Regions from separate parts of the Peribacillus sp. FSL H8-0477 genome, predicted to be linked through region 1. Evidence: a T-box and tRNA genes for the amino acid it is inferred to sense, from the RefSeq annotation. Region 1 holds a T-box; the other regions hold tRNA genes.
What was found. The T-box of region 1 lies ahead of tyrS (tyrosine--tRNA ligase). A T-box ahead of a tRNA ligase gene usually reads a tRNA of that ligase, here a tRNA-Tyr.
Positions count from the first base shown of each region.

Region 1 (3,260 bases):
AAAGCTAAGAATCTTACCCGTTTTATTTTCAATAAGGATGGCTCCGGTTTCTACTGGTTGATCAATAACCTTTGATTCTTTTGTTTCTGAATCTGTTATTCTCTGTTTTTTTGTATTCCCATAATACTGGTAATCTTTCGCTACTTTTTTCATTTTATTATATATTTTTTTATCGATTGTCGAATAAATTTTATAGCCGTTCTGATGAAGCTTACGATCAGCTATGGTCGTATACTGTTCTTTTAAATCTTTATCTTTTTCAAGGTCTTTTTCATTATAGCCAGCTTCTTTTGCAAAGATGGTTGTGAGAATTTCTACGGAACGTTTTTCAATTTCATAAGTAACCCAAGGGTATTCATCATAGGGTTGTGGTTGAGGTCCTATGAAATCCTTTACAAGGTCATAAGCTAGTGCATCTTTATATTCTGCTTCAGTGATATAGCCGCCATCAAACATTCTCTTTAGAACCGTTTTCATTCGATTCAGACCTGGTTCGAGATTTGTTTTTAATTCTCCTTTTTGGGTATATGGAGTATACCCGAATGGACTTTGAGGCAGCCCGGCAATAAAGGCAGACTGTGGGAGATTAAGCTTTTTAGCTTTAATCCCAAAAAGCCCTTCTGAGGCAGCTTGAACGCCTGCAATGTTTTTACCTGATGAGTTTCTGCCAAATGTTGAAATATTAAGATAGGTTTGAAGTATTTCTTCTTTCTCAAAGAACTTTTCGACGCGAAGCGCAAGTAGTATTTCTTTTGCTTTCCGCTCGAAAGATACTTCATTTGTTAGTATTTGATTCTTAATTAATTGCTGAGTCAACGTACTTCCGCCTGATTGAACAGAGGCATTTGTCATTTCTTGAAAAATTGCACGCATAATGGCTTTTGGTACGACACCCTCATGCTCATAGAAATATTCATCCTCTGTGGCTATAATGGCGTCAGTAAGATGTGTTGACATTTGGTTTAATAAAATTTCTTCACGTTCCAAATCAGATGTAAGTTTGCCGAGATAAACCTTATTGGCAAAGTAGATTTCTGAGGTTTCTTCATAATTGTATAAATCCTTTTTTAGGTCTGTTTTTGATCTGATTGGTTCCTCTTTTACAAGTGCAGCAAAGTAACCAGCTCCAACGCCTCCTGCAAATGAAAAACCGAGTATTAGTGTAAGTATGAATAAAAGCGTTAAGTTCCAGACAACCTGATATGTAATTCTTGAGTATTTTTTTGTTCGCTTGTCCTTAAAAAAATCAATTACCGGACGCAGCTGTGTCTGTTTATTTCTTTCATTATTTTTCATCGTATCAAACCCCCTGAAATCACATACATTATAGCATATAAGCCGTTTTGAGAATGACTACTTTTTATTATTTTCCATAAAAATGTCAAATAAAGTTGACAGTTGTCACTATGTATGATAAAAATTTATTATCTTAAAATTTAATAATGTAAAGCGATGATAGGATTAAGTAGCAAAGCTATCCCTGTTTTAGAGAGCCGGTGGGAGGTGAAAACCGGTACATATAGCGTGGTGAATTACGTCCTGGAGCATTTGCTGTGAACCATATACATTTAGCAGCAAACGGCTGATGGCCGTTATTCAGTTTAAGCGGAGGACAGGCAAGCTATGTTCTCAAGTTGGGTGGTACCGCGAATTTATTCGTCCCTTCATTTTATGAAGGGGCTTTTTTGTGTTTGTTTGCGGCATATAAAGGAGGAAAAATCGTATGGAACTTATTAAAGACCTCGAATGGAGAGGGATTATTTATCAACAAACAGATGAGACCGGTCTAACGGATCTGTTAGAAAAAGAGAAAATATCATTATATTGCGGAGTAGATCCTACTGCGGATAGTATGCATATAGGACATTTATTGCCATTCCTAACTTTGCGTCGATTCCAAAAACATGGTCACCGTCCACTTGTATTAGTTGGAGGAGCTACAGGACTTATCGGTGATCCGTCTGGTAAAAAAGAAGAAAGACAACTTCAAACACTAGATCGCGTGCTTCATAATGCGGATTGTATTAAAAATCAATTAACACAAATTTTTGAGTTTGACGGAGATAACGGTGCAGTCATGGTAAATAATTATGACTGGATTGGCAAAATTGATATGGTTACGTTCCTCCGCGACTATGGAAAATATATAGGGATCAACTACATGCTTGCCAAGGATACGGTTGCTTCACGTTTGGAAACGGGCTTATCCTTTACGGAATTTGCGTATACCATTCTACAGGGAATAGATTTCAATCATCTGTATGATCATCACAGCTGTAAGCTCCAAATTGGCGGAAGTGATCAATGGGGCAATATCACAACAGGACTAGAAATGATTCGTAAATCACACGATGGAGATACGAAGGCGTTCGGAATGACTATTCCTCTTGTAACTAAATCAGATGGTACGAAGTTTGGGAAGACAGAGGGCGGCGCAATATGGCTGGATCCAGAAAAAACATCACCATATGAGTTCTACCAGTTTTGGATTAATACAGCGGATACTGATGTAATCAAATACTTGAAATTCTTTACGTTCTTAGAGCGCGAGGAAATTGAAGCTCTTGAGGAATCAGTAGCTTCAGAGCCGCATTTACGAAAAGCACAAAAGAAATTAGCAGAAGAAATGACGAGACTAATTCACGGTTCAGAGTCGCTTGAACAAGCGGTTAGAATTTCTGCAGCATTATTTAGCGGCGCTGTTAATACGTTAAGCGCAGCAGAAATCAAGCTTGGATTCAAGGATGTTCCGACGTATGAACGTGAAAGTTCCGATGAGATTGGCTTAGTGGATCTATTAATTGAAGCCAAGATTTCTCCTTCAAAAAGACAAGCGCGTGAAGATATCCAAAATGGTGCCATTTCAATTAATGGTGAAAAAGTAACCGACGTTGCATATACGGTAAGTGACAATGATAAAATTGAAGGCGAATTCCTGTTAATTCGTCGAGGTAAAAAGAAATACACTCTCATTAAGTAATGAATAGCTGAAAACACACGCGCACTGATTAATAATCAGTGCGCGTGTGTTTTTTTAAAAAATGGGGCTGTTGATTTCTTTTCCAGGCGCTCGCTTTCTGCGGGTCTCACCTGTTCCCACCTTCCAATCCAATCAGGCTTTCTACAATTAATTTGGATATTAAGCCGATGTCTAAATTGAAACCTGAGCAAATAAATTCAGGAGGAAGTCAATCAAGATAAGGGAAAGGACGAAAACGAAGAATTAAAGAGTATGGATGGAGAGGACTAGTAACCCTGTG
Region 1 is NZ_JBBODE010000001.1:1,552,577-1,555,836, reverse strand. It holds gene MHI18_RS07870 (transglycosylase domain-containing protein) at 1-1,296, opposite strand, end outside; T-box leader at 1,444-1,667, shown strand; gene tyrS (tyrosine--tRNA ligase) at 1,724-2,980, shown strand.

Region 2 (3,260 bases), on a different contig from region 1:
TAATAATGCTTGCAGACGGCGGTCCTCAGTAATCGAAATGATTGAATTACGGATAATATCAAATTGTCCTGTTTTGACAGTCAGTTTATACAAAAAAACGGAACTAATAATAATCCAGCCAATAGGGATTATACCGTATACTGCACCATGTGTAGCTGACATGACCGCCAATTGAGCAGGCATTCCAAATGCAGCTACTGCTAAAATCAAAGCAATCAATAACGTAGTCAGACCTGCTATATACCCTTTCATTCTTTTAATTGCCAAAGCCCAGAAAAAATATAGTATTGGAATAACAGCAACTAACGCAGTCAGACCTAGACTTCCCCCTACTGCAGTTACGTCTTGTACAAAAGTCATAACATACCTCCATTTTAAAAACAGAATACAGTCACAAGTAAACGCTTACATAATTAGGTACAATCATAATACAAAATATTTTTGAAGTTACCCCTGGCTGTTCCTGCTTTTACACAACGATCAATTGTGAATGAAGATTTGCTTTACTCGACTCTCCCTGATTCATTATAAAGCCCGCCCCCGCCTCTCTTCACCCCCTTAGATTAACTTTATCACCCTTAAAACTTTTAATCTTTTATCCTATTCTATACAAGTTGTAAATAGATTTCCATATATTTTTTGTTTTATCAAATAATTCTTTAAATTTATAATGGCCTAGAAAGAAGAGATCTCTGTTTAGTGGACACGTTGCCTTGGAGTGGGTGTTTTCTCTATTTGCTTGCTGCTTTTGAATTATTCCCGTCTGAGATGGCGATAATCCCGTCACCAAACGAGTTATTCCCGTCTGTGGAAATACTAATCCCGTCTGAACATGCTTTATTCCCGTCTAGGACTATTTTTAATGGTTTAGACCTATTTCGTTATGAATGGCATTAAAATTCAAACAGAAAAAAGACTTCGTATATGACATACGAAGTCTTTTTAGTAATACCTGAGGCCGGACTTGAACCGGCACGCCTTACGGCACCGCATTTTGAGTGCGGCGTGTCTGCCATTCCACCACTCAGGCAAATAATTGGAGGCGGCAACCGGAATCGAACCGGTGGTAAAGGTTTTGCAGACCTCTGCCTTACCGCTTGGCTATGCCGCCAATATTTATTGGAGCGGAAGACGGGGTTCGAACCCGCGACCCCAACCTTGGCAAGGTTGTATTCTACCACTGAACTACTTCCGCTAATGGCTGGGCTAGCAGGATTTGAACCTACGCATGACGGAGTCAAAGTCCGTTGCCTTACCGCTTGGCTATAGCCCATTAGTATCTATATATTAAGTATATTTTCTCAAAAAAAAATGGGGCGACTGATGGGAATCGAACCCACGAATGCCTGAACCACAATCAGGTGCGTTAACCACTTCGCCACAACCGCCATGATAAGAGAAAAGTATTTAAATTTAATTTAAAAATGGCAGGGGCAGTAGGACTCGAACCCACACTGGAGGTTTTGGAGACCTCAGTTCTACCTTTAAACTATGCCCCTGTAAAGATGGTGGAGGGGGGCAGATTCGAACTGCCGAACCCTAAGGAGCGGATTTACAGTCCGCCGCGTTTAGCCACTTCGCTACCCCTCCATATATAATACTGCTAGTAAACTTAAGAAATCAAGTTTATAATGGTGGCTCAGGACAGAATCGAACTGCCGACACAAGGATTTTCAGTCCTTTGCTCTACCGACTGAGCTACTGAGCCATAATAATAATGGCGGTCCGGACGGGACTCGAACCCGCGACCTCCTGCGTGACAGGCAGGCATTCTAACCAACTGAACTACCGGACCATTATGATTGCGGGGACAGGATTTGAACCTGCGACCTTCGGGTTATGAGCCCGACGAGCTACCGAACTGCTCCACCCCGCGATAATGGGAATTTTACTAACGTCACTTTTTAAAAAATATGGTGGAGGATGACGGGATCGAACCGCCGACCCTCTGCTTGTAAGGCAGATGCTCTCCCAGCTGAGCTAATCCTCCAATATGTATGTGGTGACCCCTACGGGATTCGAACCCGTGTTACCGCCGTGAAAGGGCGGTGTCTTAACCGCTTGACCAAGGGGCCGTGAAGTAATGGCGGAGAGCAAGGGATTTGAACCCTTGAGACAGGGTTACCCGTCTACACGATTTCCAATCGTGCTCCTTCGGCCACTCGGACAGCTCTCCATTTGGCTCCGCAGGTAGGACTCGAACCTACGACCGTTCGGTTAACAGCCGAATGCTCTACCACTGAGCTACTGCGGAATAATATAGTGGTTTAAATGAATCTGCCTGGCAATGTCCTACTCTCACAGGGGGAGACCCCCAACTACCATCGGCGCTGAAGAGCTTAACTTCCGTGTTCGGAATGGGAACGGGTGTGGCCTCTTCGCCATCATTACCAGACATTATTCATTTTGAAAGACATTTATTATTATAATATCTTTTTGTTAAAAATTCAAGAACAATTTTACTTATTCTTTCAAAACTAGATAATAAGAAGGTTTTTTGCATGTAATTAAAACGAATGGTTAAGTCCTCGATCGATTAGTATTTGTCAGCTCCACGTGTCACCACGCTTCCACCTCAAACCTATCTACCTGATCATCTTTCAGGGATCTTACTAGCTTACGCTATGGGAAATCTCATCTTGAGGGGGGCTTCATGCTTAGATGCTTTCAGCACTTATCCCGTCCGCACGTAGCTACCCAGCTATGCCTTTGGCAAGACAACTGGTACACCAGCGGTGCGTCCATCCCGGTCCTCTCGTACTAAGGACAGCTCCTCTCAAATTTCCTGCGCCCACGACGGATAGGGACCGAACTGTCTCACGACGTTCTGAACCCAGCTCGCGTACCGCTTTAATGGGCGAACAGCCCAACCCTTGGGACCGACTACAGCCCCAGGATGCGATGAGCCGACATCGAGGTGCCAAACCTCCCCGTCGATGTGGACTCTTGGGGGAGATAAGCCTGTTATCCCCGGGGTAGCTTTTATCCGTTGAGCGATGGCCCTTCCATGCGGAACCACCGGATCACTAAGCCCGACTTTCGTCCCTGCTCGACTTGTAGGTCTCGCAGTCAAGCTCCCTTGTGCCTTTACACTCTACGAATGATTTCCAACCATTCTGAGGGAACCTTTGGGCGCCTCCGTTACTCTTTAGGAGGCGACCGCCCCAGTCAAACTGTCCACCTGACACTGTCTCCCACCCCGATAAGGGGCGCGGGTTAGAATTTCAATACAGCCAGGGTAGTATCCCACCAATGCCTCC
Region 2 is NZ_JBBODE010000002.1:653,271-656,530, reverse strand. It holds gene MHI18_RS14920 (L-lactate permease) at 1-360, opposite strand, end outside; tRNA gene MHI18_RS14915 (tRNA-Leu) at 950-1,030, opposite strand; tRNA gene MHI18_RS14910 (tRNA-Cys) at 1,038-1,111, opposite strand; tRNA gene MHI18_RS14905 (tRNA-Gly) at 1,121-1,195, opposite strand; tRNA gene MHI18_RS14900 (tRNA-Gln) at 1,199-1,273, opposite strand; tRNA gene MHI18_RS14895 (tRNA-His) at 1,313-1,388, opposite strand; tRNA gene MHI18_RS14890 (tRNA-Trp) at 1,426-1,499, opposite strand; tRNA gene MHI18_RS14885 (tRNA-Tyr) at 1,507-1,590, opposite strand; tRNA gene MHI18_RS14880 (tRNA-Phe) at 1,633-1,708, opposite strand; tRNA gene MHI18_RS14875 (tRNA-Asp) at 1,719-1,795, opposite strand; tRNA gene MHI18_RS14870 (tRNA-Met) at 1,803-1,876, opposite strand; tRNA gene MHI18_RS14865 (tRNA-Val) at 1,915-1,990, opposite strand; tRNA gene MHI18_RS14860 (tRNA-Glu) at 2,001-2,075, opposite strand; tRNA gene MHI18_RS14855 (tRNA-Ser) at 2,085-2,176, opposite strand; tRNA gene MHI18_RS14850 (tRNA-Asn) at 2,180-2,254, opposite strand; rRNA gene rrf (5S ribosomal RNA) at 2,280-2,395, opposite strand; rRNA gene MHI18_RS14840 (23S ribosomal RNA) at 2,517-3,260, opposite strand, start outside.
Region 2: it encodes a tRNA-Tyr, which carries the amino acid that the T-box ahead of tyrS (tyrosine--tRNA ligase) is inferred to sense. The anticodon was not compared.

Region 3 (3,260 bases), on a different contig from region 1:
ACGGCGGCCGTAACTATAACGGTCCTAAGGTAGCGAAATTCCTTGTCGGGTAAGTTCCGACCCGCACGAAAGGCGTAACGATCTGGGCACTGTCTCAACGAGAGACTCGGTGAAATTATAGTACCTGTGAAGATGCAGGTTACCCGCGACAGGACGGAAAGACCCCGTGGAGCTTTACTGTAACCTGATATTGAATTTTGGTACAGCTTGTACAGGATAGGTAGGAGCCTTTGAAACCGGAGCGCTAGCTTCGGTGGAGGCATTGGTGGGATACTACCCTGGCTGTATTGAAATTCTAACCCGCGCCCCTTATCGGGGTGGGAGACAGTGTCAGGTGGACAGTTTGACTGGGGCGGTCGCCTCCTAAAGAGTAACGGAGGCGCCCAAAGGTTCCCTCAGAATGGTTGGAAATCATTCGTAGAGTGTAAAGGCACAAGGGAGCTTGACTGCGAGACCTACAAGTCGAGCAGGGACGAAAGTCGGGCTTAGTGATCCGGTGGTTCCGCATGGAAGGGCCATCGCTCAACGGATAAAAGCTACCCCGGGGATAACAGGCTTATCTCCCCCAAGAGTCCACATCGACGGGGAGGTTTGGCACCTCGATGTCGGCTCATCGCATCCTGGGGCTGTAGTCGGTCCCAAGGGTTGGGCTGTTCGCCCATTAAAGCGGTACGCGAGCTGGGTTCAGAACGTCGTGAGACAGTTCGGTCCCTATCCGTCGTGGGCGCAGGAAATTTGAGAGGAGCTGTCCTTAGTACGAGAGGACCGGGATGGACGCACCGCTGGTGTACCAGTTGTCTTGCCAAAGGCATAGCTGGGTAGCTACGTGCGGACGGGATAAGTGCTGAAAGCATCTAAGCATGAAGCCCCCCTCAAGATGAGATTTCCCATAGCGTAAGCTAGTAAGATCCCTGAAAGATGATCAGGTAGATAGGTTTGAGGTGGAAGCGTGGTGACACGTGGAGCTGACAAATACTAATCGATCGAGGACTTAACCATTCGTTTTAATATTGTGCATTAACCTTCCTATTATCTAGTTTTGAAAGAACAAGAAATTTGTTCTTGAAAAATCCATAAAAAGATATTATAATAATAAATGTCTTTGATAAATGAATAATGTCTGGTAATGATGGCGAAGAGGCCACACCCGTTCCCATTCCGAACACGGAAGTTAAGCTCTTCAGCGCCGATGGTAGTTGGGGGTCTCCCCCTGTGAGAGTAGGACATTGCCAGGCAGATTCACTTTTAATTTTTATCTATCGAAGAGTTTTAGGAAACATTATACCATTCCGCAGTAGCTCAGTGGTAGAGCATTCGGCTGTTAACCGAACGGTCGTAGGTTCGAGTCCTACCTGCGGAGCCATGCTTCCATAGCTCAGTAGGTAGAGCACTTCCATGGTAAGGAAGAGGTCAGCGGTTCGAATCCGCTTGGGAGCTTACTAGTTTACTTGGAATTGATATGAAAATTAGTTAGGCCCCTTGGTCAAGCGGTTAAGACACCGCCCTTTCACGGCGGTAACACGGGTTCGAATCCCGTAGGGGTCACCACTTTATATATATGGAGGATTAGCTCAGCTGGGAGAGCATCTGCCTTACAAGCAGAGGGTCGGCGGTTCGATCCCGTCATCCTCCACCATGTTTTATTTTACACTTGCCGGTGTAGCTCAACTGGTAGAGCAACTGACTTGTAATCAGTAGGTTGGGGGTTCAAGTCCTCTTGCCGGCACTGTTTTTCTGGAGGGGTAGCGAAGTGGCTAAACGCGGCGGACTGTAAATCCGCTCCTTAGGGTTCGGCAGTTCGAATCTGCCCCCCTCCACCATTATAAAATCAATTAGTGGACAGTTATATATTTTCTCATTTAGGGGAATATATGATTACCACCTATTTTTTTGTCAGGTATACAATATATTGGGCTATAGCCAAGCGGTAAGGCAACGGACTTTGACTCCGTCATGCGTAGGTTCAAATCCTGCTAGCCCAGCCATATTATTATATGAAGTATCAAGTGCTCAGTTGTGAGTTTACGTTTGAATAGTAAACATATACATCTGACTTTTTATTTTGTTAATTAATATGAGCCATTAGCTCAGTTGGTAGAGCATCTGACTTTTAATCAGAGGGTCGTAGGTTCGAATCCTACATGGCTCACTTTTATGCGGAAGTAGTTCAGCGGTAGAATACAACCTTGCCAAGGTTGGGGTCGCGGGTTCGAACCCCGTCTTCCGCTCCATCTCAATCGTACATTACTGTACAAGAGGGGCCTTAGCTCAGCTGGGAGAGCGCCTGCCTTGCACGCAGGAGGTCAGCGGTTCGATCCCGCTAGGCTCCATACAAAAACCTTAAACCATTCTTTGGTTTAAGGTTTTTTTTGTATCTTTATACAACCTTTTGTTTTGTTGAACCATCTGCCTATATTGGTATAAAATGGTTTAAAGGGGTTGAGGAATTGAAGATAGAGAAAATAACAATCATTGGTCTGCCTATGGATCTCGGTCAAAATAGACGTGGGGTAGATATGGGACCAAGTGCAATCAGGTATGCCGAGGTAGTAGAGAAACTTGGAAGCTTAGGGATTGATGTAGAGGATTTAGGAGACATTACGATTGGAAGACCCGAACAGTTGGCTGCTTCAGAAACAAAGCTGAATAACTTGAAAGAGGTCACTGTCGGGAGCAGGGTGCTGGCAGAAAAAGTCGATGCTATTCTGGGTAAGAACTCATTTCCTCTTGTATTAGGTGGGGATCATTCAATTGCCATTGGAACATTAGCAGGAGCGTCAAAACACTATGAGAATCTGGGTGTGATTTGGTTTGATGCTCATGGCGATCTAAATACAGATGAGACGACGCCTTCTGGTAATATTCATGGGATGTCACTAGCAGTTAGTATAGGGCTGGGAAACGATGGGCTTGTAAACATCCATGGATACTCGCCTAAAATTAAACCCGAAAATATTGTCATTATTGGTGCTCGTTCTTTAGATGAGGGAGAAAGAGAATTAATAAGTTCGAAAGAGATTAAAGTTTTTTCGATGCATGAAATTGATAGACGCGGGATGGCAGCAGTAATGGAAGAGACTATTGCTTTCTTTAAAGATAAAACAGACGGTGTCCATTTATCAGTAGATATGGATGCGTTAGATCCGATAGATGCTCCAGGAGTAGGAACCCCCGTGTTGGGAGGAATCACATACAGAGAAAGTCATCTGGCGATGGAAATGCTTTCAGAGTCAGGTATTGTGACTTCTGCTGAATTTGTA
Region 3 is NZ_JBBODE010000002.1:61,768-65,027, forward strand. It holds rRNA gene MHI18_RS12120 (23S ribosomal RNA) at 1-999, shown strand, start outside; rRNA gene rrf (5S ribosomal RNA) at 1,120-1,235, shown strand; tRNA gene MHI18_RS12130 (tRNA-Asn) at 1,289-1,363, shown strand; tRNA gene MHI18_RS12135 (tRNA-Thr) at 1,365-1,437, shown strand; tRNA gene MHI18_RS12140 (tRNA-Glu) at 1,474-1,548, shown strand; tRNA gene MHI18_RS12145 (tRNA-Val) at 1,561-1,636, shown strand; tRNA gene MHI18_RS12150 (tRNA-Thr) at 1,654-1,726, shown strand; tRNA gene MHI18_RS12155 (tRNA-Tyr) at 1,737-1,820, shown strand; tRNA gene MHI18_RS12160 (tRNA-Gln) at 1,911-1,985, shown strand; tRNA gene MHI18_RS12165 (tRNA-Lys) at 2,077-2,149, shown strand; tRNA gene MHI18_RS12170 (tRNA-Gly) at 2,157-2,231, shown strand; tRNA gene MHI18_RS12175 (tRNA-Ala) at 2,258-2,330, shown strand; gene rocF (arginase) at 2,454-3,260, shown strand, end outside.
Region 3: it encodes a tRNA-Tyr, which carries the amino acid that the T-box ahead of tyrS (tyrosine--tRNA ligase) is inferred to sense. The anticodon was not compared.